One region of the Clostridium sp. DL-VIII genome, then DNA from elsewhere that is predicted to be linked to it. Evidence: riboswitches for the same ligand, from Rfam matches in the RefSeq annotation. Region 1 holds a riboswitch; the other holds the start of a gene.
What was found. A riboswitch is a leader RNA that binds a small molecule or an ion and turns the genes downstream of it on or off. The one in region 1 is predicted to bind cyclic di-AMP.

Region 1 (16,348 bases):
GCTTAGTGAAGAAGATGAGATAGTAATGTTTGAAAAAGGACCTCATGTATCTTTTTCAAATTGTGCACTCCCATATCATTTGAGCGGAATGATAGATGAAGCTGATAAATTAGTTTTAATGAGTCCAGAAAAGTTTTTAGTTCAATATAATATTAAGGCCAAAGTAAATAATGAAGTATTATCAATAAGTAAGGAAGAAAAGTATGTAACAGTTAAAGACTTATTAACTGGGGAAACATATAAAGAAAGTTATGATAAGTTAGTGTTATCTCCAGGAGCTAAACCAATTGTGCCTAATATTCCTGAAATTGAAGAAGTGAATATTTTTACAATAAGAAATGTAGCCGATATAGATAAGTTAAATAAATATGTTAAGTCAAGTGATGCAAAAGATGTAGCAGTTATTGGAGGTGGATATATAGGAGTTGAAGCAGCAGAAAATTTAAGAGAAGCAGGGCTTAATGTATCATTAATAGAAGCTACTGATCAAATATTAAGACCTTTTGATTACGATATGGTTCAAATTCTTCACAAAGAACTTTATGATCATGGAATAGATTTAATCGTAGAAGATAAGGTTGAAAAATTTGAGCGGGATACAGTAGTTTTAGCATCAGGTAAAAAGGTTAATGCTAAAGTTGTTGTAATGGCTATTGGTGTTTCACCGGAAACTTCATTAGCCAAAGAGGCAGCTTTAGATATTGGTGAAACTGGAGCAATGAAAGTAGATACAAATTATAGAACAAATGATGGTGATATTTATGCAGTTGGAGATGCTATAGAAGTTTATAATTCTTTAACTCATTCTAACGTAAAATTATCCTTAGCAGGCCCAGCTCAAAAGCAAGCAAGATCAGTTGCAGACCATATAAATGGAAAGAAAGGTTTGAACAATGGATATATTGGTTCATCAGCTATAAAGGTTTTTGATTATAATGGAGCATCAACAGGCTTAAATGAAGCTCTTATAAATGTTCTAAATATGAAAATACAATATGATGTTGTAAGAGTAATACTTACAGATAAAGTGGGAATTATGCCTAATTCATCACCAGTACATTTAAAATTATTATTTGAAGTTCCAACTGGAAAGATTTTGGGAGCCCAAGCTATAGGTAAAGGTGATGTTACAAAGAGAATTGATGTGATTGCTACAGCTATAAAATTTGGTGGAACTGTAGAGGATTTAAAGGATTTAGAACTATGTTATGCACCACCATTTTCTACTGCAAAAGATGTAGTTAACTATGCTGGATATGTTGGCTCTAACCTCTTAAATGGTGACTTTAAACAGGTAAATGTTGATTTAGTAAGAGGACTTGTTGAGCATAATGCTCATATAATAGATGTAAGAGAAAGAGGCGAGTTTGCAAACGGTCATGTTAAAAATGCAGTTAATATACCATTAAGTGAACTAAGACAAAGATTAAATGAAATACCAAAAGATAAACCAGTATTTTTACACTGTAGAACTGGTCAAAGAAGTTATAATGCTACCTTAGCACTTCAAAACTTAGGATTTAATAATGTTTATAATATCACAGGAAGCTTTTTAGCATTATCCTTTTATGAATATTTTAATGATAAGACTAAGAATAGAGAAAGTATTGTGACTGAATATAATTTTAAATAAAGTTTTGAAAATGCTAATAAAAAACCACTCAAGTTAGTTATAAATTTGAGTGGTTTTATAGATGATTTTAATTTTAGTATTTAATAATAGAAAATAAGAAGTAGTATAATATTTGGAAAGTAATTGTATTAATAAACAAGGTTCATATTCTCATTATTACATTAATAAAATGTTTATAGGTAGAAATAGTCAAGAGGTATCTATATCAATTTATTTTGATTTCAAAACTATTGAAGAGCCTATAGGAGATAATCATTTAAGGCAACAAAAACAATTTATATTAGAAGAATTGTCGCAATATGATGGAAGTAATGGGAAATCAGCTTATGTGGCAGTTGATGGTATAGTCTATGATTTAAGTAATGTAGAAGCATGGGCAGGAGGGAAGCATTTTGGTCTTACAGCTGGAAAAGATTTAACATCTGAATTTAACTCTCATCATGGGATAAAAAAAGTTCTTAACGATAAACCAAAGGTTGGAATACTTATAGAAAGTAAACAGAAGAATATGGACTCTATAGCTAGGCTAACATTGGCAGATACATATGATTTTAGTCCTGATGATTGGATTGAGTATATTATGCCATTAGTTGATAATGCATTAGAAGAAGCTACTGGTGGAGTTAGTTTAGAGCATTTATTTCAAAAATATATCATGATAGGTATACTAGTAGGGCAAGGGATGACTTTTAAGGAAGCTACTGGTGAGATAGAAGATTGGGAAAAGACTGGTATATCTAAGCTATTAGATCAAAGTAAGGGGAAGCAAGTTTATTAGGAGCAAATTGAATAAAACTAATAGTTAGAAGAGATGGAAATTTCCATCTTCTTTTTGTTGGTTAAATTTGCATTTGCCAAAAACCTATGATAAAATATATTTAATAATAATAATTATTAAATAACAAGGAGAGAGAAAAATGGCGGCATTTCAATGGAAAGAAGAATATAATTTAAATATTGGGGAAATTGATAAACAACATAGAAAATTACTTGAAATAGGAAGAAGAGCATATGACATTGCGGTAATAGATGATGGATATGATAGGTATGATGAAATAATGACAATAATTGATGAGCTTTTAGATTATACAAAATATCATTTTGAATATGAAGAAAAAATGCTTAAAGAATGTAATTATGATCATATTCATACTCAGGAAGAAGAACATGGGCATTATGTATATAAGATGAATGAAGTTGCTTCTAGGGATGAAGAGGATATCGATGATAATCAAAGAAAAGTAATATTGGAGCTTATAGATTTTCTATCTGAATGGATTAGTAAGCATATTAATGTGGAAGATAGAAAATATGCTTTATTTTTAAAAACAGTTTAATAAAATTAAGAGAGGACGGCAAAATAGCTATCCTCTTTTTATTTTTAATGTTAATTTATAAATCTATTATTAAATTTTATTTTTTGTTATTTTACAGCCAATATCAATAGGTTTAGCATGATATACAGAGGTAGTAACAATAGCACTGGCTCCTGTCTTAGCATAATCTTCAATATTACTTTCATTTATGCCTCCAGAAGCTAAAATGATAATAGAAGGATTGATGTTTTTAAGAATATCTACATATGATTTTAAAACATCATGTGGTATTTTATCAAACTGAATGCCATCGATACCATTTTTGCAAAGTTTAATAGCATCATCTATATTTTCCACTTCGGCTATTATTTTTTTCTCGCAGGCTTTAGATTTTATACTTTCTAAATCTTTAATAAGTTCTTCAATTCCGCCTAAAAAGTTTAAATGTTGCTTAAATATCAATATGGTTTCTGATAATCCTAGTCTATGGGGAAATCCACCTCCTGCAATTACAGCTTTAATCGCTAATTCTTTAGTTCCAGGAATAACTTTTCTTGTAGTCATAACATGTAGATTAGGATTTATTGAAGAAGCTTTGTCGACTAATTTTTTTGTTGCTGTAGCAATTCCAGAGCTGTAATCAAGAAGGTTCTGAGATACTTTCCATGCTGTGTGTAAATTTTCAACATTCCCCTCTCCCTCAAGAAAAATTTCATCTTTTTTTATTAAAGTTCCAGAAGGTCGAGTTTTAATTAGCTTTATGCCTAATTTACTAAATATTTTTGCAACCTCTTCACAACCACAAAGAACAGCATTGTCTCTAGTAAAGAATTGTATTTTACCTATTTGATTATTAAGTCCTAAAATTAAAGTGGTTAAATCTATATATGGTACATCTTCCTTAATAAATCTGTCAATAAGTTCATCTGAAATATACATTGTGTAACGCCCCCTTTTGATATTTTTATTAATTTATATTAGACTCTTTATCAAAGCAAGTCAAGAATTTTTATTAGCATTTGACAATAATAAAATTAAAAGTTATTGAATTTAAAATATAGATAATGTATAATATAACAAAACATGGTAAAGTGCAATGATGTGAGAGAGATGGGTTGCGTTTTATCATGTTTTATTTTTAGTAATAATATAGGGGGAAGATATATGAATTTGAGAAAAGCTACAGTAGTAGGATTAATTAATTTAATGGTACTTACAATGTTTATAGGATGTACTAAAATACAAAATTTTGCACAAGGAAATACAGCACGTAAAAATACAGAAGTTCAAGTTAATACACCAGAAGCTAAAAAATATGCAGGGAAATCATTACTAGTATATTGCGCTGCAGGAATAAATGATCCAATGAATGCTATTGGAGAAAAGTTTAAAGAAAAATATGGTGCAGAGGTTCAATTTACGTATGCTAATTCGACTGAACTTATAAGTCAGATGGAAATATCCCAAAAAGGTGATATGTGCGTTTTAGCATCTGTAGAAGATTATCAGTCTGCAAAAGATAAAAATCTAATTAAAGATGAAAAGGAATTAGCTAAGCACATACCTGCTATTGCAGTACCTAAAGGAAATCCAGCAAATATAAAATCATTAAAAGATTTTGGAAATTTAGGAGTTAAGGTTATTCTAGGTGATCCACAAGTAACTCCTTTAGGAAAGCTTGCAAATAAATTATTTGAAGAACAAGGCATATTGAATTCTGCAAAAAATAATATGGTGGCTACATTTAGTACGGTAAATGAAGTAGTTACTTTTCTTTCTCAAGGTAAAGCAGATTGCTCTATTGTGTGGGAGGATAATGTTTTAAATGCATCTAAAAATTTAGATTTAATAAGTATTCCTGAAAGTGAAAATATGGTTAAAACAATTCCAATATGTATATTAGAAAGTTCAAGTGAAAGCGAATTAGCAAAAGAATTTATGAACTTTTCAGTATCTGCTGAGGCAAAGGAAATATTAAAAAAATTCAATTTAAAACCGATTGAATAAGGTAACCTGCATTATGTTTAAAAAGAATTACGAAGATATTATCTTTAAAATCATAATAGGAATATTTGTAATTATACTTTCTGTATTAATATTATTTACAATATGGTCAGTATTAAAAAGAAGTGCTCCTTATATATTAGAAAGTCTTATGGATACAGAAATTCAATTTTCTATAAAAACTACGCTATATACTTCAACGGTAGCTACTTGTATTTCTTTGTTATTTTCCATTCCTATTGCATATGGATTAGCAAAATATAATTTTTTCGGAAAAGGAGTAATTAGCGGAATAATACAAATTCCAAATTCGATTCCACCTATTGCATCGGGAATTGCATTGTTGTTATTATTCAGTAATGAAAAAATCAGTGTTTTTCTAAATAAAATACATCTTGACCCAGTGTTTTCGACTAAAGGAATTATATTGGCTCATTTTTTTATTAATGCACCATATATGATTAGAATTATAAGAACAGCCTTTGAGGAAATAAATCCTAAACTTGAATTTATTTCGAGGACTTTGGGATATGGAAACTTTGGAACGTTTTTTAAAGTGAGTATTCCTATGGCTAGGAATGGTTTGATTACTGCTATTATAATAACTTGGACTAATACCCTTGGTGAATTCGGAACGGCATTAATGCTTGCAGGTTCTATTAGGATGAAAACGGAGACATTACCAGTAGCAGTATTTTTAAATTTATCAGGTGGAAATTTAGATAAAGCTTTAGCAGCGGCAACTATTTTAATAATTATTTCTATAATAGGATTATTTTCTTTTGAATTTATAAGTAAAAAAGATAGTTTATATTAAAAGAAGCGGAAGGGAGGAGGTGTTGTGCTTAAAGTTAATCATGTATATAAAAAATTTGGAGAATTTGAACTTAAAGATATAAGTTTTCAAGTAAATGATGGGGAATATTTTGTAGTATTAGGGCCTACGGGAACAGGAAAAACGGTTATACTAGAATCAATTGCTGGAATGCATAATATAGATAAAGGTGATATTTATATTGATAATATTAATATCACAAAAACACCACCAGAAAGAAGAAATATAGGACTTGTATATCAAAGCTATTTACTATTTCCGCATTTATCTGTAAGAGATAATATAGAATTTGGGCTTAAGGCAAGAAAAATGAAGAAAAGCGAAATAAACAGAGCGTTAAGTGAAATAGTTGAAATGATTAATATAAAATATTTGTTAAATAGGAAGCCGCAAAATTTAAGTGGTGGAGAAAAGCAGAGAGTAGCTTTTGCAAGAGCCATTATTACAAAGCCTAAAATACTTTTATTAGATGAGGTTAGTAGCGCTTTAGATCCAAAAACTAAAAGGGAATTTCAAATTAATTTAAAGAAAATACATAAAAAGTTACATACGACAACAATTCATGTGACTCATGATTTTAATGAAGCGATGTATTTAGCGGATAGGATAGCAGTCATTAATAAAGGTAAAATATGTGAGATAGGACAGCCTGAGGATATATTTAAAAATCCAAAAACAGATTTTGTGGCTGAATTTATAAGTTGTAGTGGATTAGATTGGATAGATAAAAAATAATCAAAGGTAAATTTTATAGCAACTCATCTGAAAGATCAATAGAGATTATAACAGATAATGCTAAATAGATTGAAATGAAAAAGCCACCCGGATTTTAATCGAGTGGCAATTTATATGTTCCCTATAATATTTATAAAATGATAATTTACCTTTTTATAACATAATAAAGTAAATTATACTTCTCATGGTAATATCGAAAAAGTTGGTAAAGTTTAATTTTGGTAAAAGTATACTTATTTATCTAGACTTAAAATTGTTCCAGTTCTATTTATAAATGAATTTTTACAATTTTCATGAATAGCATTAACAGCATTTTCACCAGTACAATGAGATAATCCTAATAAGTCAGGAGTCAAATTATTTATACACTTAATAGATTTTTCTATTCTATCAGGATTTGCTTCGATAAGATGTGTTCCACCAATTATTCCAGCTATTTTTTCATTAGTTCTATCCTTGATGGTTTGTACAATATTTAAAAATCCTGGGTGGGCACATCCAAGTAATACTACAATTCCATTTTTAGTTTTAAGACCTAGAGAGATTTCATCATTAAAAGTATCTACTTCATACTTATCTCCGACTTTAAGCTGCATATCTTTATTTAATTTCTCAAAGTCATAATATTTGTTAAAATTAGTAAATATAAAGACATCGTCACTTACTTTAAGAATATCATCATGTACAAAATCAATGAATATATTTTTGCTCTCAATATATTTCTTATCAAAATCAATGCCTACATAAGTATAGCCGCTTTCTTTTGAAAAATCAGATTTTAGATTTCCATCAGAATAGTGGTATCTTTCAGCTTTTTCAAAAAAATATTCACTTACTATAAGTTTTGGAGTTATATTATATGTTTCTAATAATCTTCTTACTCCGCCGCAGTGGTCATAATGAGCATGGCTTAAAATTAAAACATCTACACTTTTAAGATCTATATTTAATTTTTCAGCATTGTCAATAAAATCACCAGATTTTCCTGTATCAAAAAGGATATTACAATTATCAGTTTTGATAAACATAGATAAACCATGTTCGTATTTTAATAATTTATTTTCATCTTGAGTATTTTCAATTAAAGTTGTTATTTTCATTTTTACTTCTCACCCTCATACAATAAATAGTATTTTTGGTTTTTAATTTATCATAAGTAAAATTATAACATAATATAATAGAAATTAATAGCATTTGACAATAACCTAAAAAGAGAATAATATAATATTGGCAAATGCTAATTAAAGTTGGGAGATGATTTTATGTCAGATTGTAATTCTTGTTCATCAAAAGATGGATGCACTAGAGATAAAAGTAACTGCATGATTGAAAATAATCCATTAAATAATATTAAGAAAATTATTGGAGTTATGAGCGGTAAAGGTGGAGTTGGTAAATCTTCAATTTCTGTTACTATAGCAAAACATCTAAAAGGACTTGGATATAGCGTTGGTATTTTAGATGCTGATGTAACTGGCCCAAGTGTTCCAAGACTTCTTGGAGTAGCAAATCAAAAAGCTTTTTCTTCTGAAAATATGATTCAGCCAGTGGAAACTAACGATGGTATCAAAGTTATGTCTTTAAATTTATTAATGGAGAATGAAGAAGATCCAGTAATTTGGAGAGGACCAATAATTTCAGGAATGGTTAAACAATTCTGGACTGATGTGTTTTGGGGAGAACTTGATTATTTAATAATAGATATGCCTCCAGGTACAGGAGATGTTGCATTAACAGTACTTCAATCTATTCCAATAAATGGAGTGGTTATGGTGTCAGTTCCTCAGGACTTAGTTTCAATGATAGTAGCAAAAGCTGTTAATATGGCTAAGAAAATGAACATAAATATTCTAGGTGTCATTGAAAATATGAGTTATATAACTTGTACAAAATGTGGAGAAAAGATGAAACTATTTAATGGTGATAATACAGAAAAATTTTTAAAGGATTTCGATTTAGAACTTTTAGGAGAGCTTCCTATGTTAAGTAGTATAAACAACTTGGGAAAATATAATGATGGAAGTGTAGATCAGAGTCTTGAATTATTATTTGATCCAATAGTTAAAAAAATTATTAGTAATTTCGAAAATATGTAGTTTTTTAAATAATTAGAATGCTAAAAAAGAAAGTAGTTATATTATCCATGAATTGTAAGGGAGGACTAAAGTGGAGAATATTAGAGAACGTGCTATGGAGTTATTTAAACAGGGGTATAATTGTTCTCAATCTGTATTTGGAGCTTTTTGCGAAGAGTGTGATATGGATTTTGAGACAGCACTTAAATTATCATCTTCCTTTGGAGGAGGAATGGGTAGATTACGTGAGGTTTGTGGAGCAGTAAGCGGTATGTTTATGGTAGCTGGTATGAAATATGGTTATAGCGATCCAAAGGATAGTTCATCTAAAGCTGAACATTATAAAAGAATTCAAGAGCTGGCTGAACAATTTAAGGAGAAAAATGGTTCTATAGTTTGCAGAGAGCTTCTAGGATTATCAAATCAAAAGGATAGTTACATACCAGAAGAAAGAACAGATGAATATTATAAGAAACGTCCATGTGCAGAGATTGTTGGTGATGCAGCTGAAATAATATATGAATTTACAAAATCTTACAACAGGAATGGCAGATAAGAAAGATTAGAATTTTAAGATATGATAAAAATATTCAATAGTGAAAATGTGGTTTTGTTACTATATATGGAGATTTGAAGCTTTTCATAAAATTGAGTATAATTAATTTAATAAATAATTATAACATAGTTAGGTATTATACCAGTTTGAATATATAGTAATCCAAGGAGGATAAAAAAGTGGCAAGACCAACAAAATTCAGAAGAGTCGAGTTTTTTCCAGAAGATGATTATTTTGTACCATGGGGAAAGCCAAAATGTCAAATTGAAGAAATAGTCTTAAAAGTAGAAGAACTTGAGGCAATGAGATTGAAAGATATTGAGGAATTAAATCAAGAAGAATGTGCTGAAAAAATGCAAGTATCAAGACAGACTTTTCAAAATATAATAGATAGTGCAAGAAAAAAAGTGGCTACAGCCTTAACAGAAGGAAAGGCAATAAGAATAAGTGGTGGTCACTACACTACAAAGCTTTGTAAATTTAAATGTTTAGAATGTGGAACAATCTATGAAATAAACTATGATCAAGATAGAGCCATTTGCCCAAACTGTGGTTCAGATAAAGTTATGTGCAGTAAAAAAGCAGGATTCTGTAGAAATTGGTGTAAAGGTAATAATGCAGAATAAAATATTTAATATAAAATCAAAATTAGTAGTAAAAAAAGTTGTTCATAGTAATTTCAAAAATCACTATGAACAACTTTTTAATTAAATTTATTAATTATGAACATTCATGTTCATGACAGACGTCACCAGAATCTACAAGGGAACCTTCAATCCATTTTAAAGCTACAGTTTTAACATCTCCAGAGCAGCCACGTAAAACTTTTATACCAGCATTATTTAACACTCGTACAGCATTTTTAAGAATATATACTAGTCATTGTGTATATTTTTTACCCAAATGTTCATATCTTCAAAGGTGCCGCAGATATTACAGTTATTAACCATGCGGCCTGTAAAGGTATAATTATGCTTACTTAACACATAATTAATACTCGGATTTATTGCTCTTGATAAACTATATAAAGTCATAAAGCCCTTAGCTTTAAGATCACATTCTAATGAATTAATAATATTAGATAATACTCCATTCCCCCCATAGGCAGGATAAGTAGCACAGTCAGTTATTTCTGCATTTAAATTCTCAATATCCATATCTGCAGAAGCTATGCTGATAATTTTTCCATCATAAATAGCAACTTTATATAAAACTTTTTTATTCATAGTTTCCTTTAAAAATTCCTCATCATAAATAGGAGAGGGATATGTTGAAAAAACAGTGGAAAAAAGTTTGATCATCTCTTTTATATCATTTTTATTTGCATTTCTTATAGTATAATTCAAATTGCTTTGTTTAGTAGTAAAAGTGTTTTTTATATCTAAACATTTTTTTATTAATAAATTTTTCTCAATAAAATTACTGCACAATTCTCTATTACTATTAATAAAATATGACATGCAAAGGGCATCTTCGCCTTTAAAGAATCCATCAATTTTTCCTTCTAATTTGAAACCTGCATCTGAAAAAATCTCAGATGATTCAGTAGTACAATTACAAATAATTTTGCCTAGATGCTGCTTTGAAGCATAGTGAATAATTCTTCTTAGATTTTGAGTAGTTATATTACTATTATTAATTATTTTCACACGTCTACTTGTTAAATCTACATATATTCTAGTACGATCTATATTGGTATAATAGTTATTATTTTTATAGCTATCTGATTTCATTAAATTCTTTCCTCCTTCTCATTCTTACATTGCTCATTGGAGTAAGACATATTCTCTCATCTCTGTAGAGTTTCTCTAGTCCTTTATAATCGTCTTTTTTAAATTTATCACATATACCGCAATTTTTACATTCATGAGTTTTATCAGATGGTTCAGTATAAGTACATAGTATACCTTCATAATTTCTAAGTACTAATTTTTCAGGGGATTGAGATACTAAGTATTGAGGATTAATAGGTATTTTTCCACCACCGCCTGGTGCATCTATTACAAAGGTTGGAACGGCAAATCCAGAAGTATGTCCTCGTAAAAGCTCTATAATTTCAATACCAGCTGAGACTGGAGTTCTAAAATGTTCTATTCCTTCGGATAAATCACATTGGTATATATAATAAGGTCGTACTCTGTTTTTAACTAATTTTTGAACTAAATCTTTCATAATGTAAGGGCAATCATTGATATTCTTTAACAAAACAGATTGGTTACCAAGGGGAATTCCAGAGTCAGCAAGCATTTTACAGGCAAGCATTGCTTCTTTAGTTATTTCTTTTGGATGGTTAAAGTGAGTATTAATCCAAACAGGATGATATTTTTTTATTATATTGCATAAATTGGAGGTTATTCGTTGAGGCATAACTACTGGAACTCTGGTGCCTATTCTTATAACTTCAACATGTTCAATTTCTCTTAATTTTTTTAATATAAATTCAAGTTTTTCATCTGAAACACACAATGCATCTCCCCCAGAAAGTAAAACATCTCGTACTTCTTTATGTACCTTAATATATTCAATAGCTTTTAAAATATCATCGTTACATAAGGAACTGTCTTCATGCCCAGCAAAACGTCTTCTTGTACAATGTCTGCAATACATCGAACATTGTTCTGTAATTAGAAGAAGAACTCTATCAGGATACCTGTGTGTAAGTCCGGGGACGGGGGAGTCAACTGTTTCATGTAAGGGATCGCTAATATCATACTCTGATATTTCTGTTTCATGAATGGTAGGAATAGCTTGTCTTCTAATTGGACAATTATAATCATCGGAATCTATTAGTGTCGCATAATAAGGTGTAATAGCCATCTTTAGCTTTTTTAGACTAGCATTTACTCCGAGTTTCTCTTCTTCTGTGAGACTTACGACTTGTTCCAACTCATCTACAGTAGTGATTCTGTTGGCAATCTGCCATTTCCAATCATTCCATTGTTCTTTAGTTACATCTTTCCATATAGATATATCTTTATAATTTCTTTTCATAAATTAATCACTCCTTTTAAACGTTAACAAGGGTCTGCTTGAATATTTTTAGGCTTTTTCAGTAGTATTATTTATCAAGATCTATTGCTATCATTTTTTTATTTATGCTAGAATTCTCTTTCTTTTGCTTAATATATAAATCTTCAATAACTTTTGATAAGGATAATACATCACTCATTTCATAAAATCCAATTTTGTCTTTGATAAAATTTATTGCATGAATTGCACCAGAGGCGAAGACTTTTCGTGAAAATGACTCATGAGAAATTGTGATTTTATCATATTCACCAGCAATTAATACCTCATGCTTTCCAACGATACCACCAGCGCGGACTGAATTTGTAGGGATTTTGTCTTTACTAATATCTTTGCCTAGATATAATAGACCATCCTCTATTTCGTTAACTATTTTAAGTGCTGTAGCAGATGGGATATCTTTCTTATTTTTATGATGTGATTCAGTAACTTGGAAATCGTAATTATCTAATAAAATAGATGCTAATTTTGCTAGTACCATTAAGACATTTACGCCAAGTGTAATATTAGGTGCATATACTATACCAGTCTGATTGTTATAAGCCAACATCCTGATTTTTTCCAAATCCTCCTTAGAGAAACCTGTGGTACCTATAACTAAATTAATTCCAAGATTGGATATTATTTGTACGTTATTTAATGTAGCCTCAGGAGCAGAAAAATCTACTATAACATCTGGTCTACATTTTATAAGAAGTTCCTCTAATTTATTTGTTCCTTCTATTTTAATACCAATATCCTGAATTCCGATTGCTTGACCTAAATCCATATTTTTCTTTGTGCTCCCTGGACTGCACATGGCTAATACAATTTTCATATCTGTTTGCTTAAATATCATCTTGGCTATTTCTTTTCCAGTTTTTCCAATACCAATTACACATATTTTTAACATAATAAGCCTCCTTAAAGTATTAATTATAATTAAGCAAAATAATAAGCTGCAGAGAAGTCTCCACAGCTTATTAAGTAATAATATTTATGGGTATACTAAAAAAACTATATTATTATAGTATTTAAAAACTTCTCTTCAACGCTTACGAGATTAGCTGACGGATTCGGATTGAAGAAAATTAACCCTACTTATCATACTGATAAGATTAACCCCAATAATTGGTTCTCCCGTTCAAATTGATTCAGCGCTACCAATATTATTTTTTGCTTATATCTTTATATAACCATATCATTTTCGTATATATATGTCAATATACATACGAACATATATATGTTTCAATATATACAGAAAAATATATATTAAAACAATTAATAAGATGATTATAAAATGGATAATTTAGTGAATAAACAAATATTATTAACTATAAGAGTTATTATTAAATTTCCTGCAATGCAAAAAAAAAATAATTCACACTGCGGCTGGTTTCATTGATATATACTTAAATATCAGAACGTGTCAATAAATATATATGGATGTTATATACACTTATGAGTGGTTTGATTGGGGGGAGAAAATGCAGAAGAACATATTAGCCGAGAGAGTAATTAATGATATAAACTATGATAACTATGTGGTACTGTATCGGGGAGATATTGAGGCTGAAATTTCGAAGATTCCAAATTATTATGTGACAATAATCAATGATAAGTATGCAATAGTATCTGTAAAGAAAGATGTTGAAATTAATATGGGGAATGAACCTCATATACAGGCAATAACATATGTTGTTCCAGCAGAATTTTATACTTTACAGCAGGTTTCACCAATTGAGGCATCTCAAGCTAGTTTCGTACAGGTGGGATCACCCTTAAACTTAACTGGCAGAGGAGTTAATGTAGCAATAATTGATTCGGGAATTGATTACTTAAACGAAGAGTTTATGAATGTTAATGGTGAAACTAGAATTGAAAGTATTTGGGACCAGACTACAACAACAACTGAAGAAAAGACGTATGATCCTGTTCCATTTGGAAATGTATATGATAGGAACAAAATAAATGAGGCTATAAGAGCTTATAGAGAAGGAAATTCTCCTTATGATATAGTTCCTACTCTAGATGAGATTGGGCATGGTACTAATATGGCTGGAATAATTGGTGCAACGGGGAAGGATCAAAATTTAAAGGGAGTGGTTCCAGAATGTAATTTTGTAGTAGTAAAGCTAATAAGGGACATTTCATATGAAAAGCAATTTCCAGAAACTCAAGTTCCAGTATTTAATATAACTGCCATTTTTGCAGCAATAGAATATTTATATGAATATATATTAATAAATGGAAAACCAATGGTTATATATTTTCCTCTTGGAAGTACAATAGGAAATCATAAAGGAACAGGAATTTTAGAGAACTTCATAAGTTCAATTTTAATAAATAAGGGTATAACTGTAGTCACTGGAACTGGTAATCAAAGGAATGCAGAAGGGCATGCATATGGAGTGGTAACTACAGTTAGTGGGGTTAAAGGAAGTGAAGCAGGAACTATTGAGCTAATAGTATCACCTGAACAAAAAAATCTATGGGGAGTTCAGATTTGGTCTAGTGTACCAAACGTAATGTCTTTAGAAGTGGTATCGCCATCAGGAGAAACTACAGGTGCAATATCACTCTTGATAAATTATACATTTAATTTTACCTTCATATTTGAGAAAACTAATGTTAAAGTGAACTATTATTTGCCTGAAGAGATTACTGGAGATGAATTAATACGCATTAGATTTTATAATTTACAGCCAGGCATATGGAGGCTTAGGATAACTGCAAATTATATCACAAATGGAAGGTATGATGCATGGCTGCCACAAAGAGGTTTAACTGTTGGAAATACTAGATTTAGTTTTGCTGATCCATTTGGGACAATAACCAATCCAGGTAATTCACTTTATATATTGACAGCAGCAGCATATAATCAAAATAATAACAACATTGTTGATTACTCTGGGATGGCATTCTTGGAGTCATACATAAATGTAATTGACATTGCTGCAGGTGGCGTAAATGCATTGACTGTAGCACCTGGAAATAAAACAGCAGTAGTTAATGGGACTAGTGTATCAGCAGCGATTGTTTCAGGTGCTTGTGCAATGTTGTTTCAATGGGGGATTGTTGATGGACATCAGCCAGAAATGTTTTCTGAAACACTTAAAGCTTATCTTGCAAAAGGAGGAATTGCAAGAAGCGGAGATATTATACCTAATCAATATTGGGGATATGGAATCTTGAATGTACCAAAGATATTTGAAAATATGACATAAATCATAATATTAAGCATCACATTTAATGCCAGGCAAACTTTTGTAGTATATTATAAAGTTTGGCTGGCATTATCTTAGGTGTACATGGCTCTATGTCAGGGTCTCCATCTTGGCAGTTTGGTTTTGAAAGTCCATGTACATGAAGTGCAGTTGGTGTATCTAATTTATTTTCTACAGTAAGACTTATCAATTCACCTTGTTTAATTACTATTATTGGACCTGGAGTAGAACAATTATATCCAAACGCATTTATAGCAAGGTTACTCAGTATATTATGTTTAATTGGTTCTGCAGTTAAATGAAAGTATCTGGTATTCTTTTCAAGATAATATTTAGCAAAAGGGATATCAGGAGAGGCAAGTTTACTTTTCGTGTTTTCCATTAAGATACTCCTTACAAAAGTAATTAAAATATTTGCGCATTATAGAATATGGTTTTAACAAGTTAACTGTTACAATATCTAAATGAAAGAAATTATAAATATATAATTATTACATAAAATAAGGTTTTTCAAATACTTGATTTTTGTCCTAATATATACTATAATCAATACTGCGAAAAAAAGTAAATATAACTAGATACGGTTGGGCAAATTATATAATTTGTTTTCAAGCAATTAGTTTCTGGGGTGGGAAACTCTTTTTAGAGTATTCTCACCTTTTTGTTTTATGGAGTTTTTTTATTTAAGAAAAGAGTTTTATAAAATAGATTATTGGACATATGAATAGGGAAGGAGATCATGGATGAAAAACAAAATTAAAAATAAAGTATTAACCCCGTTTTTATATTTTTTTAAGAATGAATCGGCTAGTGGAATAATACTTTTAGTTTGTACTATTTTAGCAATTGTAGTTGCTAATTCAAAGTTTTTATCAGTGTATGAAAATATACTGCATACTGATATAACTATAGGATACGGTGAGTTATCTTTATCTATGTCCGTTCTTCATTGGATTAATGA
Region 2 (16,348 bases), 190 kb from region 1:
GTTGTTGACTCAACTATACAATCTGATTGAGTATTATTTCCATAAGTAGCCCTAGCTCTAACTACATTTGGTACACTTTCTGCAGCGTATATTTCAATTGGGCTTAGTGTTAATGTTGACACTACTATTAATAAACCTGATACTAACTTTGTTATTTTTGTTCTATTCACGCTTCCCACTTTCCTTTATATGTTATTTATTCAATTATATCACACTGTCACATTTTTAATATATAACTTTAAAAATTTATACCACTTAGTAAAATTTAGCATACATCACTATGAAGATAAAAAATTATTATAGGTATTATGCGGTATCGTCAATAAAAAGTACCACAAATTCACTTTTTGAATAATGTGGCACTTCTATCATTTATTCTATTTTTGTAAATTTACTATACTCTATTTATTTTTAAGATATTCAATATACTTATCTCCCCAAATTTCAAATTGTTCCAGTACTGGCCTAAAAGCTTTTCCTAAATCTGTTAATGAATATTCTACCTTTGGAGGGACCTCCGAATAAACATATCGATTAATCAGTCCGAAATCCTCAAGCATTCTCAATTGCTTTGTTAGGGTAGCCTGTGTAATGTCCCCTATTCTTCTTTGTAATTCTCCATAACGCAATGTTTCATCATTCAAATGATGCATAATTAATATTGACCATTTCCCCGAGAACACTTTTTGAACTGTAAAATATGGACATTTTCCAAAAAGATCATTAGTATCTTCCATCATATCTCCTTCCATAGTATCCTAATAGATACTTACACAATATAAAAATCGTACTTGTTATTTATACTATACATGTTATCATTATTGTATAATTAATTTTAGCATGCAAATGTAGGAGGAGCAATCATTATGAAAAAAGCATTGGAATTTTTAAAAGAGAGTGGTACTTTTTACTTAGCTACTACTGATGGTGATCAACCAAGAGTAAGACCATTTGGCGCTGTTTTTGAATATGAAGAAAAATTATATATTGTTACTAACAACAAAAAAGATTGTTTTAAGCAAATGTTACAAAACCCAAAGGTTGAAATCTCTACTATGAACAAAAAAGGTCAATGGATTCGTGTTGCTGGAGAAGTTGCAAATGATGATAGACGCGAAGTAAAGGAATTTGCACTAGAAGCATATCCATCCTTAAAACGCATGTACAGTCTTGATGACGGAATTTTTGCTGTTTTATACTTCACTAAAGGAACAGCTTCTATTTATTCTTTCAACGGTGAAACTGAAACATTTTCACTATAATGTATAATTAGAAAATTCAATTATCAGATATATAAAAAAGATAATATAATTATTCAATTATATTATCTTTTTTGCAAAAATTATATGTAGTTGTCATTTCTAAATTACTTTTAATGTATTATTATTGTCTATTTGCACGCCGTAACATAAATAAGTTTCATATTTATTTACTGTATTTTTTAAACAAATCATCGAGCGCTTCTCTAAGTAGAAAAGCTTCTGTTCTATCAGTTGCTTTTGAAAGCCTTGATAGTCTATCAAGCTGAGTTTTCGTAAAATAATTTGATTTTAAAACCATGCTTTCTGCTTCTGAAAGACATATTCTATTTTTTCCCAGTCCCTTTGCTCTAAATAGTGCACTGTCAGCTACTCTAAAAAGTTCTACAACATTTTTAGCATCTCTTGGATAACTCGCTACTCCAAAGCTTAATGTAAAATAAATATTTTCATCGTCATTCAAGTTAAATGTGTTATCTGATAAATACCTTCTTATTTCCTCTAGCTCCATAAAGCTTCTTTCAGCTCCTTTTTTTACGAGCAATATATTAAATTCATCACCAAATCTGCAAACCATATCTGTGGACGACAAATTATTCTTAAAGATTGAAATAAGCTTCTTTATCACCTCATCCCCAATAGACTTTCCATGTATATTATTTAAATTTTTGAAGTCATCAATATCAGCTGCCACTATACTAAAAGGACCTTCATTTTTTGATATTAGCTCTTCCATCTTTGATATTAATTCTTCCTTTGATCTAAGCGTGGTATCCATAAACAACCTCCATCTATGTTGAGTAATCCGTAAAATCACTATGTTTTCTGAATAAATATACTATAACTTAATTATACTAACATTTACATAAATATACGTCAATATTTAATAATCTATTCTATATTTTAACTAAAATTTCATATAAACATATCATATTGACATATATATGTTAACATGCTATGTTTATATGAAAGTGTTAATAAAAAATAATATTAATATCGCTGAATCATTTTGAGCGGGAGAACCAACTATTGGGGTTAATCTTATCATTTCTGATAAGTAGGGTTAATTATCTTCAATCCGAATCCGTCAGCTAATCTCGCAAGCGTTGAAGAGAAGTGTTCGTATACTATATGATATAGTTCTTTTAGTATGCCTGTAAATATTTATTGCTTAACAAGCTGTGGAGACTTCTCTACAGCTTATTATTTTGCTTAATTAATACCAAAATTTACAAGGAGGTTTATTATGTTAGAAGTATGTTTAATTGGTATTGGAAAAATCGAAAAAAATAACCAAAATGATATTTGAACAAAGATACATGAAAATTGTATTAGCTAGGTGTGGTCCTGGAACTATAAAAAAACACACGGATTTAGGACAAGTACTATGCATTCAAGAAATTGATATAACGATTGAAGGTACTAACCAACTAGATGAATTCCTTATAAAATATAGACCTGATGTTGTCGTTGATTTTCAACTTCTAAAGTTATGAAAAAATGATTAATTTATGAGAAAATTATAAAAATCTCTCCTTATTAAACAATGTAAGTGCTAAAAATAGAAAAGAGGGATAAAATTTAATGAAATTAGATAACTATAAATCTATTAACAATTATTACACTAATATAGACCGTACTAAAATATATGTAGATTTGGCTAGTAAACGTATAAAAATAATTGATACTACTAATATATCCGTTCAAAATCTAAAAAGGATAATACACTATGCTTCAAAGCAGCACCTAGGCAAAGTCATTTGTTATTGCAATATGGAGACTTCTACTTTCTTTACTAATGCAGGATTTAAATTGGAGGGTAAAATTAATGGATACTTTAAAGGCAAAGACGCACTGTGTATGTCCTACTTTATCAGCAGCGATAGAGAAATCTGTAGTAATTTTATGGAGAAAAATTCTTTAATTAATAAATGTTCAAATGTAAAAAACACATTTATTCCTAATCATAATAATTTAGATTATATTATACGAAATGCAACCAAAAATGATATTAAAGACATGATAAAATTATTTGCTACAGTTTTTTCCACATATCCTTATCCTATTTATGATGAAGAATTTTTAAGAGAAAATATGAATAAAAAAGTTTTATATAAGGTTGCTATTTATGATGGAAAAATCATCAGCATAGCCTCTGCAAACATGGATAGAGAAAATTTAAATGCAGAAATAACTGATTGTGCTACTTATCCCGCTTATGAAGGCAATGGAATATTATCAAATATTGTTCACACTCTAGAATGTGATCTTAAATTTAAAGGTTTTATAACCTTATACAGTTTATCCAGAGCCATAAATCCAAGTATCAATTATCTATTAAGCAAGCAAAATTACACATTTACAGGCCGAATTGTTAATGATTGTAACATATGTGGTACCTTTGAAGATATGAATATTTGGGTTAAAAATATAAAAAGCCAATATTATAAAAATGAGACTCTTTAATATAATTGAGTCTTATTTTTTTATATTTTTTAATACATACTTATATTAAAACGCGAAACAATATACATAAAATGTGTGATATATTTTTCTTTAATTTTAAACGGATTGAGGTAATGAAATGAAAAGAATATTAATTACTGGCTGTGGTTCCGGGCTTGGACTTGAAGCATCAATTGCTTTAGCCAGAAGAGGGCACTATGTATATGCAACAACACATACTGAAGATCAGGCCCATAGGTTAAATTCATTAAATAAAAAATATGCCCTCCCCCTAGAGAGCTTTAAACTAGATGTTTTATGTAAAGAAGATAGGATGAAAATAACAGATATTAAAATTGATGTTTTAATAAATAATGCTGCCATTGGAGATTCTGGTTCAGTAGCTGAAGTAGATATTAATAAATATATAGATACATTTGAGACTAACGTATTTTGTCCAATTGAATTAACTCAGCTTGCTTTAAAGCAGATGATTTCCAGAAGAAAAGGACGAATAATTTTCCTATCATCTTTAGCAGGCCGTTATCCAATTCCTTTTCTCTCTCCTTACTGTGCAACCAAATTTGCATTAGAAGCTATAGCCCCATCTTTGAACGAGGAACTGAAGGAACTAAGAAATGTTAATATTCCTGTAATATTAATTGAGCCCGGTAGTTATTCTACAGGATTTAATCAGAAGAATATATCTAAACAGTTTAATTGGATGAAAATAAATTCTTATTTTAAGCCTTATATCAAACAACTGGAGAAAAAACAATACAAATATTTCAAATTAAGTGAATCCTCTAATATAGATTCAATAATTAATGAATTTATTAAGGCTGTAGAAGATAAGCATCCAAAGAAAAAATATATTGCTCCAGATAGTCAAGGAGTTTTTATTAAACTAAAGAACATTTTTGCAAGAAATTAACCTTTGCTTTATTAATTAATCCTGAATTAATGATTATTTTTAATCTACTATTTTTTAAATTACAGAATAGCAGATATTATTTGCTTTCTTGCTACAGTTTACTTTCTATCACATATTAACATATGGATATATATATGCTAATATATATGTTGTATCTTTAGACTATAAAGATATAAATTAATTATATTTAGATACAGTAATAATGGAGGCAAAAAATTGGAATCAAAAAACAAACAAAATACTTATAATACATTGTTTCATTGGCATAATTTTAAATTAAAGCTTGTTTTTGAAGGAATAGGTATCGGTATCACTTCAGGTTTATTAATTGTGCTATACCGCCTTGCACTTGAAAAGGCAGGAATTATTTTAGATGATATTTACAAAATCATATCCAATAAACCTATACTCATCCTGCCATGGATTATAACTTTAATAATCATAGGATACATTGTAGGCTTAATGGTTAAAAATGAGCCTATGATTAGTGGCAGTGGAATTCCACAGATTGAAGGAGTTTTACTTAGGAAGCTTGACATGTCATGGTGGAGAGTAATAATTGGAAAATTCTTTGGAGGAGTCCTTTCAATAGGTGCTGGACTTTCCTTAGGAAGAGAAGGTCCATCTGTCCAATTAGGTGCTGCAATTGGACAAGGTTTTAGTAAAATCTTTAAAAGAATAAAGATTGAAGAAAAATATCTCATTACGAGTGGAGCTAGTGCCGGACTTGCTGCTGCATTTAATGCACCTTTAGCTGGGACAATGTTTGCATTAGAAGAAGTTCATAAAAATTTTTCACCTTTAATTTTATTATCCGCTATATCATCTGCCCTATCAGCAGATTTCATAGCTAGTGGCTTTTTAGGATTAAAACCAGTATTTAATTTCGGAAATCTTGCTTTACTTCCACTTAAATTTTATTTTTACATAATTTTATTAGGTATCATCATAGGTGTTCTAGGCGTGTTATTTAATGTAACTCTCCTAAAAACTCAAGATTTATATGTTAAGCAAACCTGGTTAAAAAAAGAATTACGAATTGTTATCCCTTTGCTACTATCAATTATCTTTGGACTTTTATTACCACAAGTTCTAGGAGGTGGACATGATCTTATAAGCTCATTAACTGTAGGAAATTTTTCTTTAAAACTTTTAGCAATTATTCTTGTTATGAAATTTCTGTTTACCATGGCAAGCTTTGGTTCTGGAGCTCCAGGTGGAATCTTTCTTCCATTACTTACAATTGGCGCTCTAATCGGAAATACCTATGGAGTAATACTTATACATTTTGCTCATTTTGATAGTATGTATACAAGTAATTTTATTATACTTGGTATGGCTGGTTACTTTGCTGCTGTAGTAAAATCCCCTATAACTGGAACTATATTAATTACAGAAATGACTGGATCCTTTAATCATTTACTTTCTTTGGCCATTGTTGCTATAATTTCTTATATAGTAGCAGATCTATTAGGTTCCAAACCAATTTATGAAGCACTGCTTGAAAGAATACTTAAAAATAGCGGTGATAAAATATCTATTGGAAATAAAAAAAATAAAGCTATTTTAGAATTTCCAGTATGTATGGGTTCAAAACTAGACGGAAAACAAATCAAAGAAATTAAATGGCCCTCTCGTTGCTTGTTAGTAGCTGTTAAACGCGGTGAGGAAGAGATAATTCCTAAAGGCGACACAATTATTTTTCCTGGTGATTATTTAATTGTACTTACTAACGAAGATAAGGCTGGTAAAATAAATGATACACTTACATTAATGAGCGAAGGTTCTGAAATGCTTAAATAAATATTTATTTTTAATGAGGAGACATATACACATTTTATAAAAAATTGTACATGTCTCCCTTTACTTAAACTAATAAAATCAACATTTTATTTTTCATACAGATGTATCTACTAGCGGATTTCTTATACAAATCCGTTACCTTTTACAAATCTTATATTCAATCCAGCTAAATATATATTGGCAGGAATAGGCGTTGCATAACCATTATTCGCAAAGTATAATCCTGGATCACCTTCTAATCTATTTATAGTAAATAAAATTATATAATTAAGTTCAGTTATATCTAAAGTATATGTCACAAAATTAACAATTGCATTGCCGTTAGATATGATAAAATTCAATGAATATTCTATTTGAATACCTTCTGATATTCCTGATTCTTTTGATTCCTTGTTTATACTAGATTCATTGGATTGTTTGTCAGAGTTTTGTGATTCCTTAGATAATTGAGATTCTTCTGATTCTCCTGTTCCTTCCTCTGTTCCAGATTTATTTAATGATTCTTTGAGACATTGATGTATTAATGAATCAATCTTTTTATCTTGATGAATTGGCTTATCTTCATCGTATTCTATAATTCCCTTTTGGATTTGATTAATAAATAATCCAATTATAAATGTTGTTATACTAATTTCAATGTTAGTATTTAATGATTCACTTGAATTGCCTTTAGAATCTTGATTGGAAGCATTCGAAGAAATAAATGCATATATCTTGTTATTATTTATATAAAGCAGATCATCATTTATTAGCAATACATTATCATTTTTCAAATATTCTGCACATGGTGGTATGACTGCCTTAGAATAGGGATTTGGATTGCATGATTTTCCCTTCTCGTCATTTGATTTTTTGCTTTTCCTATGTTTTTTGCAATTATACTTCTTCATAATTTCCACAGTTCAATATTTCTATAATATTATAATATGAATTATTATAATATTAGGTTAATAAAATCTGATATTACAACTACTATACCTCTTTCATTATCATTTCACTTGTGCCACTGCAACGACATTTAAGTTTTCTTTATACCACAATATTTATAGCTAATCTTTCCCTTCAATTCTTTATATTGCAAATAAAAATGTAGTATAATTATAAATGAAATATATAGATTTTATAATAACCATTAACTTTTCTTATTATTTGAAAGGATGAATTTCATGATAGATGAACTTAAGACGTTTATAGCTGTTGTAGAATACAAAAATTTCACTAAGGCTGCAGAAGCTATTAACTTATCGCAGCCTAGTGTCAGTTTACATATAAAACATCTTGAAGATTATTTTGATACAGTTTTGATACAACGCTCAGTTAAGCAAAAAAATATAAACATAACTCAATCAGGCTATCTTCTTTATGAACGTTCAAAACAAATTATAAAACTATTAGATGATACTAGAAATGATTTATTGGACAGCAATAACATATTAAAAGGGCAATTACATATTGGTGCAAGCCTTACAATAGGGGAATATCTACTACCTGCTTTCTTGGGAAAATTTGCAAAAGCTTATCCTGATTTGGAACTTGAAGTCACAATAGAAAATACCCAGCATATTTGTGACAAAGTTAAAACCTTTCAAGTTGATTTAGCTCTCGTTGAAGGCACGGTGCCTTCTTCAATCTTTGTAGTTAATCATTTTTATACTGATGTAATGGAGGTTGCTGTTCCTTATAATTATCCTTTAATTAATAAAAAATTTTCAGCGCAAGAATTGCAAAATCAAACATGGATCAGCAGAGAGATAGGTTCTGGAACAAGAGAGTACTTAAATCATTTCTTAACTAGTAATAATATAAATCCCAAAAATATAATTGTTTTTGGAAGTAATTATTCTATAAAAGAAGCAGTTAAAAATAACTTAGGTATTACTTTTATTTCATCTCTTGTTATTGAAAACTCATTGAAAAATAAGGAACTTTCTATTTTAGAAACACCTAACGGTTATACCCGAGAGTTTTCGTATGTACTTCCTAAAGGCATAACTCCATCAAAGGGAGCTTTGGTTTTCATAGATATGTTAAAAAATTACGTAAAAACAATGAGGAACTAAATATAATTCCTCATTATTTATTGCATTAAATCCTATTTAATACATCCGCTATGAACTTTTCTTTTCCCACTCTATCCATAACAGTAGAGATTCTTTCTCCTTTAGTGCCAACCTCTCTATAGTACTCCATTATCTTATCTACAACTGGCACTATCTCATCTTCAGAAAATATTTTTCCTAGCGAATCTCCAATTCTTATTCCTCGTCCAAATCTTCCACCAACAAATATTTCTGCTCCTTTTTCTTTTACAATAGCAGCATTTGTTTTACATACTCGGACACATTCACCACAGCTTACACATAACTCTTCATTATAAACTATTTTCTTATCTTCAACTTGCAATGCTTTTTGTCTACAGCCTTGTACACATAACCCACAACCCACGCAGTTATCTAAATTAAATTCTGGTATTGTTCTACCCATAACTCCAATATCATTTATATTAGCTTTAGCACAATTATTTGCGCAACCAACTACTCCCATTTTACATTTATGTGGCGTGTCCGTACCAAAATACTTATTTTCCAATTGTCTGCAAATTTCTTGAGTATCAATATTTCCATGAAGACATACAGTTCCTTTACAAGCAACTAAAGGCCTTACCTTCTGACCTGTACCACCATGACGTAGTCCTAATTCTTTTGCTTCTTGAATTACTTTTTCAGCATCTCCATCTTTAATCCAAGGAACTTCAATTTGAAGTCTTGTTGTAATCCCAGAATAGCCCTGTCCATATTTTTCTGCAATTTTATTAATATTATTTAACTCTTCTACTGTAAAATTACCAGCTTTACTTAAAAATCTAACGGCATAATGTTCTTTGTCATTCTGTAATAAAAATCCTAGTCCTTTCATTTCCTTTTGTCTTTTTGCGTTAACCATAATAACTATACATCTCCTTTAAAACATCCTTCATAAGTTAAAATAAAATTTTAATAAACCTAAGTATAATATAGGCACATCTATAAGTAAAATACAAATATGTAATGATAACCATTAGTATATTTAATGATTAAATATATCTTATAATGTGGATAAAATCCACTACACTCATTATCTTTCTAAAATTGTATTCTAGTACGGATCCTGTAAATTCCCATAGATTAAAAAATATAAAAACTATTTTCACTTATTCTTGACATCTTTACATCATAAGTTTATCATATTATTAATGGCATATGACATTAATAATATTTTCATATTCCATGTTCAATAATATATCTTATGGAGGTTAATTTTATGAAAATTGCATTACCATCACATAATAATAATATCGACGATCATTTCGGGCACTGTGAATATTACACACTTTTTACTGTTGATACACAATCTAAAAAAATAACAGATACTGAAATTCTTAAATCACCCGATGGTTGTGGTTGTAAATCTAATATTGCCTCAACACTTTCTGATAAAGGCGTTAAAGTTATGCTTGCAGGCAATATGGGCGAAGGTGCTATAAGAGTTTTAAATAACGCTGGAATCCAAGTATTAAGAGGATGCTCTGGAGATGTAAAAACAGTAGCTTCAAGATGGCTTGAAGGTTCTATTGCAGATTCAGGTGAGCTTTGTCACGTTCATGAATGTGATAATTAATAATTAAAAAGATTAACTAGAAGTACAGCATTTACTTCTAGTTAATCTTTTTTATAAAATATATTATTATTTTTTCTTTCCAATGATGTCCTTAATATCTTTAATATCTATAAAATGTGAGGAATCTATGTTTTCACCTGTTTTTAATAAATTGTCATCAGAGAAGCTTGCCTCTTTTATGTAAATTATATCATCATTCTTTTCAATTAAAATAACATTTGTGTAATTATTCACTATTCTAACTTTTGTAAATGATTTTTCATAAATTAGATTTACTTGTATGTCAAATATAAAAGCCGTTTCTGCCTGTTTAACTTCTATTGTATGAGCATTTATGTATTCTTCAATCTTTTTCTTTTCTTCTTGAGTTACTTCCGAAATTGCCTCCAGCTTCTTTTCAGGCCTCCCTGCTACAATTCCCGCTGCTATAGCATATTCTATACTTTTTAAATCATCTTTTCCAGAATCCATAGCTTTTTTAGCATTTTTAATAATATCACCGCTAACTTCTACAATTGCTTTTTCAGGCATTTCCCCTAATACTTTTTTCGCTTCTGCCGCAGCATATGCAATAGCAGTTAAATCAATGCTCTTATCAGCTACTAATTTTTCATTTAAGTTCCCTTGATAATTCATATAATTCAAATCATTTTTTTCCATAATTACCTCTCCTATTCACACTTTTATTTCAATTGTTATTTTATGTAAATTAAATTCATGATTTTTTAGAAACTCTTAGCTAAATTTTGACATATATACTGCTTTAATTTTATTTTACTGCATTTTTACCTTAAAGTACAAATAATTAATTTTAAATTATTGTAAATTATAAAGAATTTTATTTAATATAAAAAGATGAGAGAAAAGCAAAATAGCTATACTCTCATCTTTTATTAGAGTGTCTTTAAAAATAATGCATATTTTCTATCTGCTACATTAATATGCTGGCTAATCCACTCAGATAAAAAATCTATAATTTCTAATGTCACCTTTCTTTGATTATCATCAATATCTTCTCTAGATGCCACTTCATTTATCTTATAAACATAAAATCCATGTTCCTCCTCCTGATCATGAATATGCTCATAATTATATTTCTTTAGCATGTTTTCTTCATATTCAAAATGATACTTTGTATATTCTAGAAGCTCATCAATTATTGTCATTATCTCATCATACCTATCATACCCGTCATCAATGACCGCAATATCATAAGCCCTTCTTCCTATTTCCAATAATTTTTTATGCTGTTTATCAATTTCTTCAATATTTAAATTATATTCTTCTTTCCATTTAAATGCTGACATTCTTTCTTCCCCCTTATTTGTTAATAATCATTATCAATAAATAAATTTTATCATAATTTTTTAGCAAATGCAAATATATAGGCCTATCTTTTGGTATTTCATTTATTCTCTGTCTTAATTCACTTAATGGAATATTAACTGCATTTTTAATATGCCCATTAGAAAACTCTCCTCTTTCCCTAACATCTATTATATATGTGCCATGTTCTACAAGCCCTCTGACTAAGTCTATATTAACTTGTTTAAAATCACCATTTAAAAGATTAGAACCAACATATCCTGCATAATTGACAACATCTTTTGCAGTAGAAAAAGGCGGTGCATAAGTATCAATTGCAATATGTTGTCTTGTACTTTAAAATGCCATAAAAAATATTCTTACTCCTACAATAGCCAATGCAACTGCAAGGCTTTTAATTATTGCTGCCCCATGAATTTTTTTTGAAAGCCTAGCACCTAATTGTGCTCCAAATAGTACACCTATAGATAATGCAACAGTTTGAACCACGCTAGACTGAAGCACTCCATTTACTATATGAACTGCAGTCCCAGACAATGACATTACTGCTAAAACAAAATGTGATGTAGCTGTTGCAATATGTACTGGATAATTTAACGCATTAACAAGTACCGGAACATGTATTATCCCTCCACCTATCCCTAAGAAGCTAGACATAAAACCTACAAAAACACTTACAATAATTCCAACAATAGGATTATATGAGAAGGTGTGTTCTATACCTTCAATATCTATTACTGTTCGTGTAACATAACCTTTTTTAATTACTATATTATTATTTATTACTTCCTTCTTTGTTTTTAATATTAAGATTATTGATACTATAACTAATATCACCCCAAATATTCCATTAAAAAGCTGCCTTGGCACATACGCTGTTATTATTGATCCTAAGACTGATCCTGGAAGTGTTGCTATTGCAAAAATAATTCCAGATTTATAATCAATACGCTTCATTTTAGAATAAGCAAAAGAACCAGATAATGCATTAAAAAATACGACTGCTAAAGAAATACTAGTTATTGTATCCGGGCTCTTATCAGGATATAACAATAACAAAATAGGTACCAATATAAATCCTCCACCCGCACCAATTAAAGTTCCAAATGCTCCAACTAGAAATCCTAAAGGGGTTAACCACAAAAATTGCATCAATTAAAAAACCTTCTTTCATAATGATTTATTCACATATTAAAATAACTTTACAGCCCCTTAAGCTTTATAAATAACTCCTAAATCTAATAGCTTTCAATATATATTATACAACATCTTTTAACCATTTCGGAAATAAGTTTTTTATTTTATAAATATCGCTGTTCTTATCTGTAACCTTATCACCCATTTGAGAGGACTATGATCATTTCTAATAGTTTTATTTATCATTTTTAATTTAAAGTTCAATTAAAAACAAATAGTAATCTAATTAAGTAAAAAAATAGCAGGCTTATATACTTAGAAATATAAAGCCTGCTACTTTCTTTTTTATTATATTACCACTCTCTACCATTATCGCTTGCCATAGAGTTAACCGTACCTTTAGGGTATAAGACCGAATAATGGTCTAACTTAGGATCATTATCACTATCACTAGGTGCCTTAAACACAAATAAAATTTTAAAGTCTTCTCCTGATACATAGCCTATAATTTTTTCTCCACTTGATGTTACATCATGAGGAGGTGTTCCAAAAAAGTCTTCAACCATTGAAAGAGAAATCTGATTTAAACGCTGATCAAAGGATCTAATTTCAAAGATTCTGCCACCTTTGTTAGAGCCAAAAACAACATTGTTTTTGGAATAAGTAGAGTAATTTCCTTTAGCATCTGCTACCCATTCTGACTTATCTTCTTTTCCGAGTTTCTCCTCTACTTCCTGTATGTTTGACGTTCCTGCTTGATAATCCGAATTAATGATCTTTCCTTCTTGTGCTTTTGTCTTAATATCATTAAGAATAGTTTTCTCTGAATTATCTTCAGATTTTTTTGTTTCATTATTTTTATTAGTGTCGCTATTATCTCCTGATTCAGATTGAGCATTAGATGAGTCTGAGACTTTATCATTGCTTTGAATGTTATTTGTTTTATCATCTGATGATTTATTTACACTCGAGCAGCCAGCCACTATAGTTAAAGAAAGAACTATTGTAGCGGCCAAAGTTAGCCTTTTATTAAATAACAACTTCATAAGTTTTTTAGAGAATTTAAAAATAATATTTTGTTTCACCAACTCATCCCATCCTTTCTTATTGTGTCAAAGTTAATATACATGGCTATTAATTAAAAAATGGATATTCTCATATAATAATTATATTCTTCTTTTACTTTTTCTATGGTAACTGAAAAGCAAAAATATTATCCATATAACTACTCCGGCTAAACTAACTAATTGAGCCATTCTAATATTTCCAAGCATTAAGCTATCTGTTCTCATTCCTTCAATTACGAAACGACCTATAGAATATAGACCTATGTATGAGAAAAATACTATACCATTTGTTTTGCTTTTTCTTAACATAATCATTAATATTATAAAAATAAGTATATTCCAAACAGATTCATATAAAAAAGTTGGATTATAATATACTCCATTTATATTCATACCATTTTGAATAAACATTGGGAAATGCTTAATAAATTCATAGCTTACTGCATCTCCATGAGCTTCTTGATTAAAGAAATTTCCCCATCGCCCTAAAGCTTGAGCTAAAATTATAGAAGGAGCTGCTACATCTGCAAATCTAATAAAGCTTAATTTTTTTCTTGTTGTATAAATCAAAGCTGTTACTATAGCAAAAATAAGTCCTCCATGTATCGCAAGTCCTCCATTTCTTATATTAAAAGCATCCATAATATTATCCTTATAATTGTCAAACTCAAATACTACATAATACAACCTAGCACCTATTATTCCAATTGGAATAGCTAATAATACAATGTTTAATAAATTATCATAATCAACGTCTCTCCATTTACAGTTGTAATTTGATATTAAAATCCCAAGTATCATTCCTGTTGCAATTAATATACCATACCACCTAATACCAAATCCTCCAATTGAAAACGCCACTGGATTCATAAATTTCACTTCCTCATCTTTTAGTTTAATATCTTTTGAATAACTATAGCACATGCTCCCACAGATATAGATGTATCTTCAAAATGCCCTCCATTACTAAACTCAATATTATTATTTTCTATATGAGATTTTTTCAAAGCTATCTCTTTTGATAAATCATAAAACAACTTTGAATTTTGAACTAATGGTCCACTTAAAATTATTAATTCTGGATTAAACAGTTTTATATAATTCGAAAGTCCTATTCCAAAATATAAAGCTGAATTTTTAATAATATTAATAGCAACTTCATTTTCCCTTTCAGCTAAACTGCAGACATCTCTATAATTAATACTGCTTAAATTTTTATTTAATCTTAGTGACTTCATTCCTCTAATTTCATCAATAAATTTTTGAGTTATGTTTGATATGGATACATAATTTTCTATGCATCCATAATTGCCACAGGCGCATTTCAGCCCATTCACATCTACAATCATGTGTCCAAATGCATCTTCTGAATTGTTAATTGTACGAATTAAAACACCAGATGATATAACCCCAGTTCTTATTCCTACTCCACAGTTTATATATGCTATATTTTTTTTGCCTTTTCCAATTCCAAAATTATATTCCCCTACAACTGCGGCATTAGCACCGTTATCTACACATATTAATGTATTTAATTCTTCTTTTAGTGTATCACATAATGACTTAACATTAAATCCCCCAACTATTCCTATACCAATTCCAACGATATCTGGATTGTGTATTTCTAATCTCATGCACAATTCTTTTATAGCATCAGGTATGGTTTCTGATATAGTTTCCATATTATATTCATGACTTAATAATCTTTCTTTTATTATCTTTAATTTTAAATTTGTTATAACTATTTTAGTATAAGTTCGCGAAATGTCAATTCCAATAATATAAAATTTTCCTTGATTTACATCATATAAAGTTGGTTTTCTTCCCCCTAGTGATTGTCCAAGATCACTTTCAACAATGATTTTTTCATTAAGTAATATTTTAAGATCTCTGTTTAGTGTAGTTAATTTAATGTCTGTTATATCAATTAATTCATTTTTAGTTATAGGTCCATTTTTCTGTATAATACTAAATATATATTTACATCTATCATTTAATGATTCAAAACCATTATATGCTCTCAAGAAACTCGCTTCCTTTCTTGATATAATGATATCATCTTTTAACCATTCCGGAAATAAGTTTTAATATATTTAACAAAATTGTAACTTTATTTTACTAAAAGATGCTTGATGAAAGCATTTTAATTTATCAGAATAAAATTTAATATTCTGTGACAATATCACATTGCTATCTTCTTTTTTTGTAATATAATAAATTTAATATTATATTTTAAATTTATATTCACCATAATTAACTATAATTCTAGGAGGTGTATTTTAAATAATGACACATAAATTTGATGCAAAGAACAAACATAAACTCGATAACGAACAAAGAAGAAAACTCCTACCACCAGAGGAAACTCTTATTAATCTTAATTTACAAAAAGGAGATATAGTCGCTGATATAGGCTGTGGAATCGGGTATTTTACTATTCCTGCTTCTAAAATTGTAGGTCCAGACGGTAAAGTTTTTGCCATGGATATATTATCTGAAATGCTTCAAGATGTTGAGAAAAAAATTAAAGAAAATAGTATTTTAAATATAGAGACTGTTCTAACAGATGAGAATAATTTAAAGCTAAAAGATAATAGCGTAACTTTTGCTTTTATCAGTAACGTACTTCACGAAGCTAGTGAAAAGGAAGGCTTCTTAAATGAAATAAGAAGAATTATATCTCCTGGCGGAAAGATAGCTATTGTTGAATGGGCAAAAGT

Region 2: another riboswitch for cyclic di-AMP. It lies ahead of CDLVIII_RS21875 (dihydrodipicolinate reductase); the one in region 1 lies ahead of dapB (4-hydroxy-tetrahydrodipicolinate reductase).

Annotation. Positions count from the first base shown of each region.
Region 1 covers NZ_CM001240.1:4,935,138-4,951,485, reverse strand. The annotation lists gene CDLVIII_RS22855 (FAD-dependent oxidoreductase) at 1-1,633, shown strand, start outside; gene CDLVIII_RS22850 (cytochrome b5 domain-containing protein) at 1,803-2,411, shown strand; gene CDLVIII_RS22845 (bacteriohemerythrin) at 2,551-2,970, shown strand; gene modD (ModD protein) at 3,040-3,888, opposite strand; gene modA (molybdate ABC transporter substrate-binding protein) at 4,114-4,956, shown strand; gene CDLVIII_RS22830 (ABC transporter permease subunit) at 4,970-5,770, shown strand; gene CDLVIII_RS22825 (ABC transporter ATP-binding protein) at 5,795-6,523, shown strand; gene CDLVIII_RS22820 (MBL fold metallo-hydrolase) at 6,757-7,623, opposite strand; gene CDLVIII_RS22815 (Mrp/NBP35 family ATP-binding protein) at 7,786-8,619, shown strand; gene CDLVIII_RS22810 (C-GCAxxG-C-C family protein) at 8,714-9,154, shown strand; gene CDLVIII_RS22805 (DUF134 domain-containing protein) at 9,334-9,780, shown strand; partial or broken gene CDLVIII_RS30225 (dinitrogenase iron-molybdenum cofactor biosynthesis protein) at 9,875-10,024, opposite strand; gene ablB (putative beta-lysine N-acetyltransferase) at 10,030-10,887, opposite strand; gene ablA (lysine 2,3-aminomutase) at 10,874-12,145, opposite strand; gene dapB (4-hydroxy-tetrahydrodipicolinate reductase) at 12,213-13,073, opposite strand; cyclic di-AMP (ydaO/yuaA leader) riboswitch at 13,198-13,330, opposite strand; gene CDLVIII_RS22785 (S8 family peptidase) at 13,648-15,387, shown strand; gene CDLVIII_RS22780 (multicopper oxidase domain-containing protein) at 15,410-15,769, opposite strand; sodium ion sensor (DUF1646 type) at 15,970-16,025, shown strand; gene nhaA (Na+/H+ antiporter NhaA) at 16,131-16,348, shown strand, end outside.
Region 2 covers NZ_CM001240.1:4,743,069-4,759,416, forward strand. The annotation lists gene CDLVIII_RS29450 (Ig-like domain-containing protein) at 1-170, opposite strand, end outside; gene CDLVIII_RS21860 (helix-turn-helix domain-containing protein) at 402-737, opposite strand; gene CDLVIII_RS21865 (pyridoxamine 5'-phosphate oxidase family protein) at 867-1,262, shown strand; gene CDLVIII_RS21870 (GGDEF domain-containing protein) at 1,426-2,037, opposite strand; cyclic di-AMP (ydaO/yuaA leader) riboswitch at 2,247-2,380, shown strand; gene CDLVIII_RS21875 (dihydrodipicolinate reductase) at 2,531-2,755, shown strand; gene ablB (putative beta-lysine N-acetyltransferase) at 2,844-3,725, shown strand; gene CDLVIII_RS21885 (SDR family NAD(P)-dependent oxidoreductase) at 3,844-4,638, shown strand; gene clcA (H(+)/Cl(-) exchange transporter ClcA) at 4,855-6,441, shown strand; gene CDLVIII_RS21895 (hypothetical protein) at 6,564-7,331, opposite strand; gene CDLVIII_RS21900 (LysR substrate-binding domain-containing protein) at 7,608-8,501, shown strand; gene CDLVIII_RS21905 (4Fe-4S binding protein) at 8,527-9,387, opposite strand; gene CDLVIII_RS21910 (NifB/NifX family molybdenum-iron cluster-binding protein) at 9,742-10,098, shown strand; gene CDLVIII_RS21915 (hypothetical protein) at 10,165-10,758, opposite strand; gene CDLVIII_RS21920 (bacteriohemerythrin) at 10,992-11,405, opposite strand; partial or broken gene CDLVIII_RS30215 (rhodanese-like domain-containing protein) at 11,473-11,739, opposite strand; gene CDLVIII_RS21925 (sulfite exporter TauE/SafE family protein) at 11,761-12,579, opposite strand; gene CDLVIII_RS21930 (YjgB family protein) at 12,915-13,607, opposite strand; gene lgt (prolipoprotein diacylglyceryl transferase) at 13,728-14,498, opposite strand; gene CDLVIII_RS21940 (ROK family protein) at 14,519-15,652, opposite strand; gene CDLVIII_RS21945 (class I SAM-dependent methyltransferase) at 15,915-16,348, shown strand, end outside.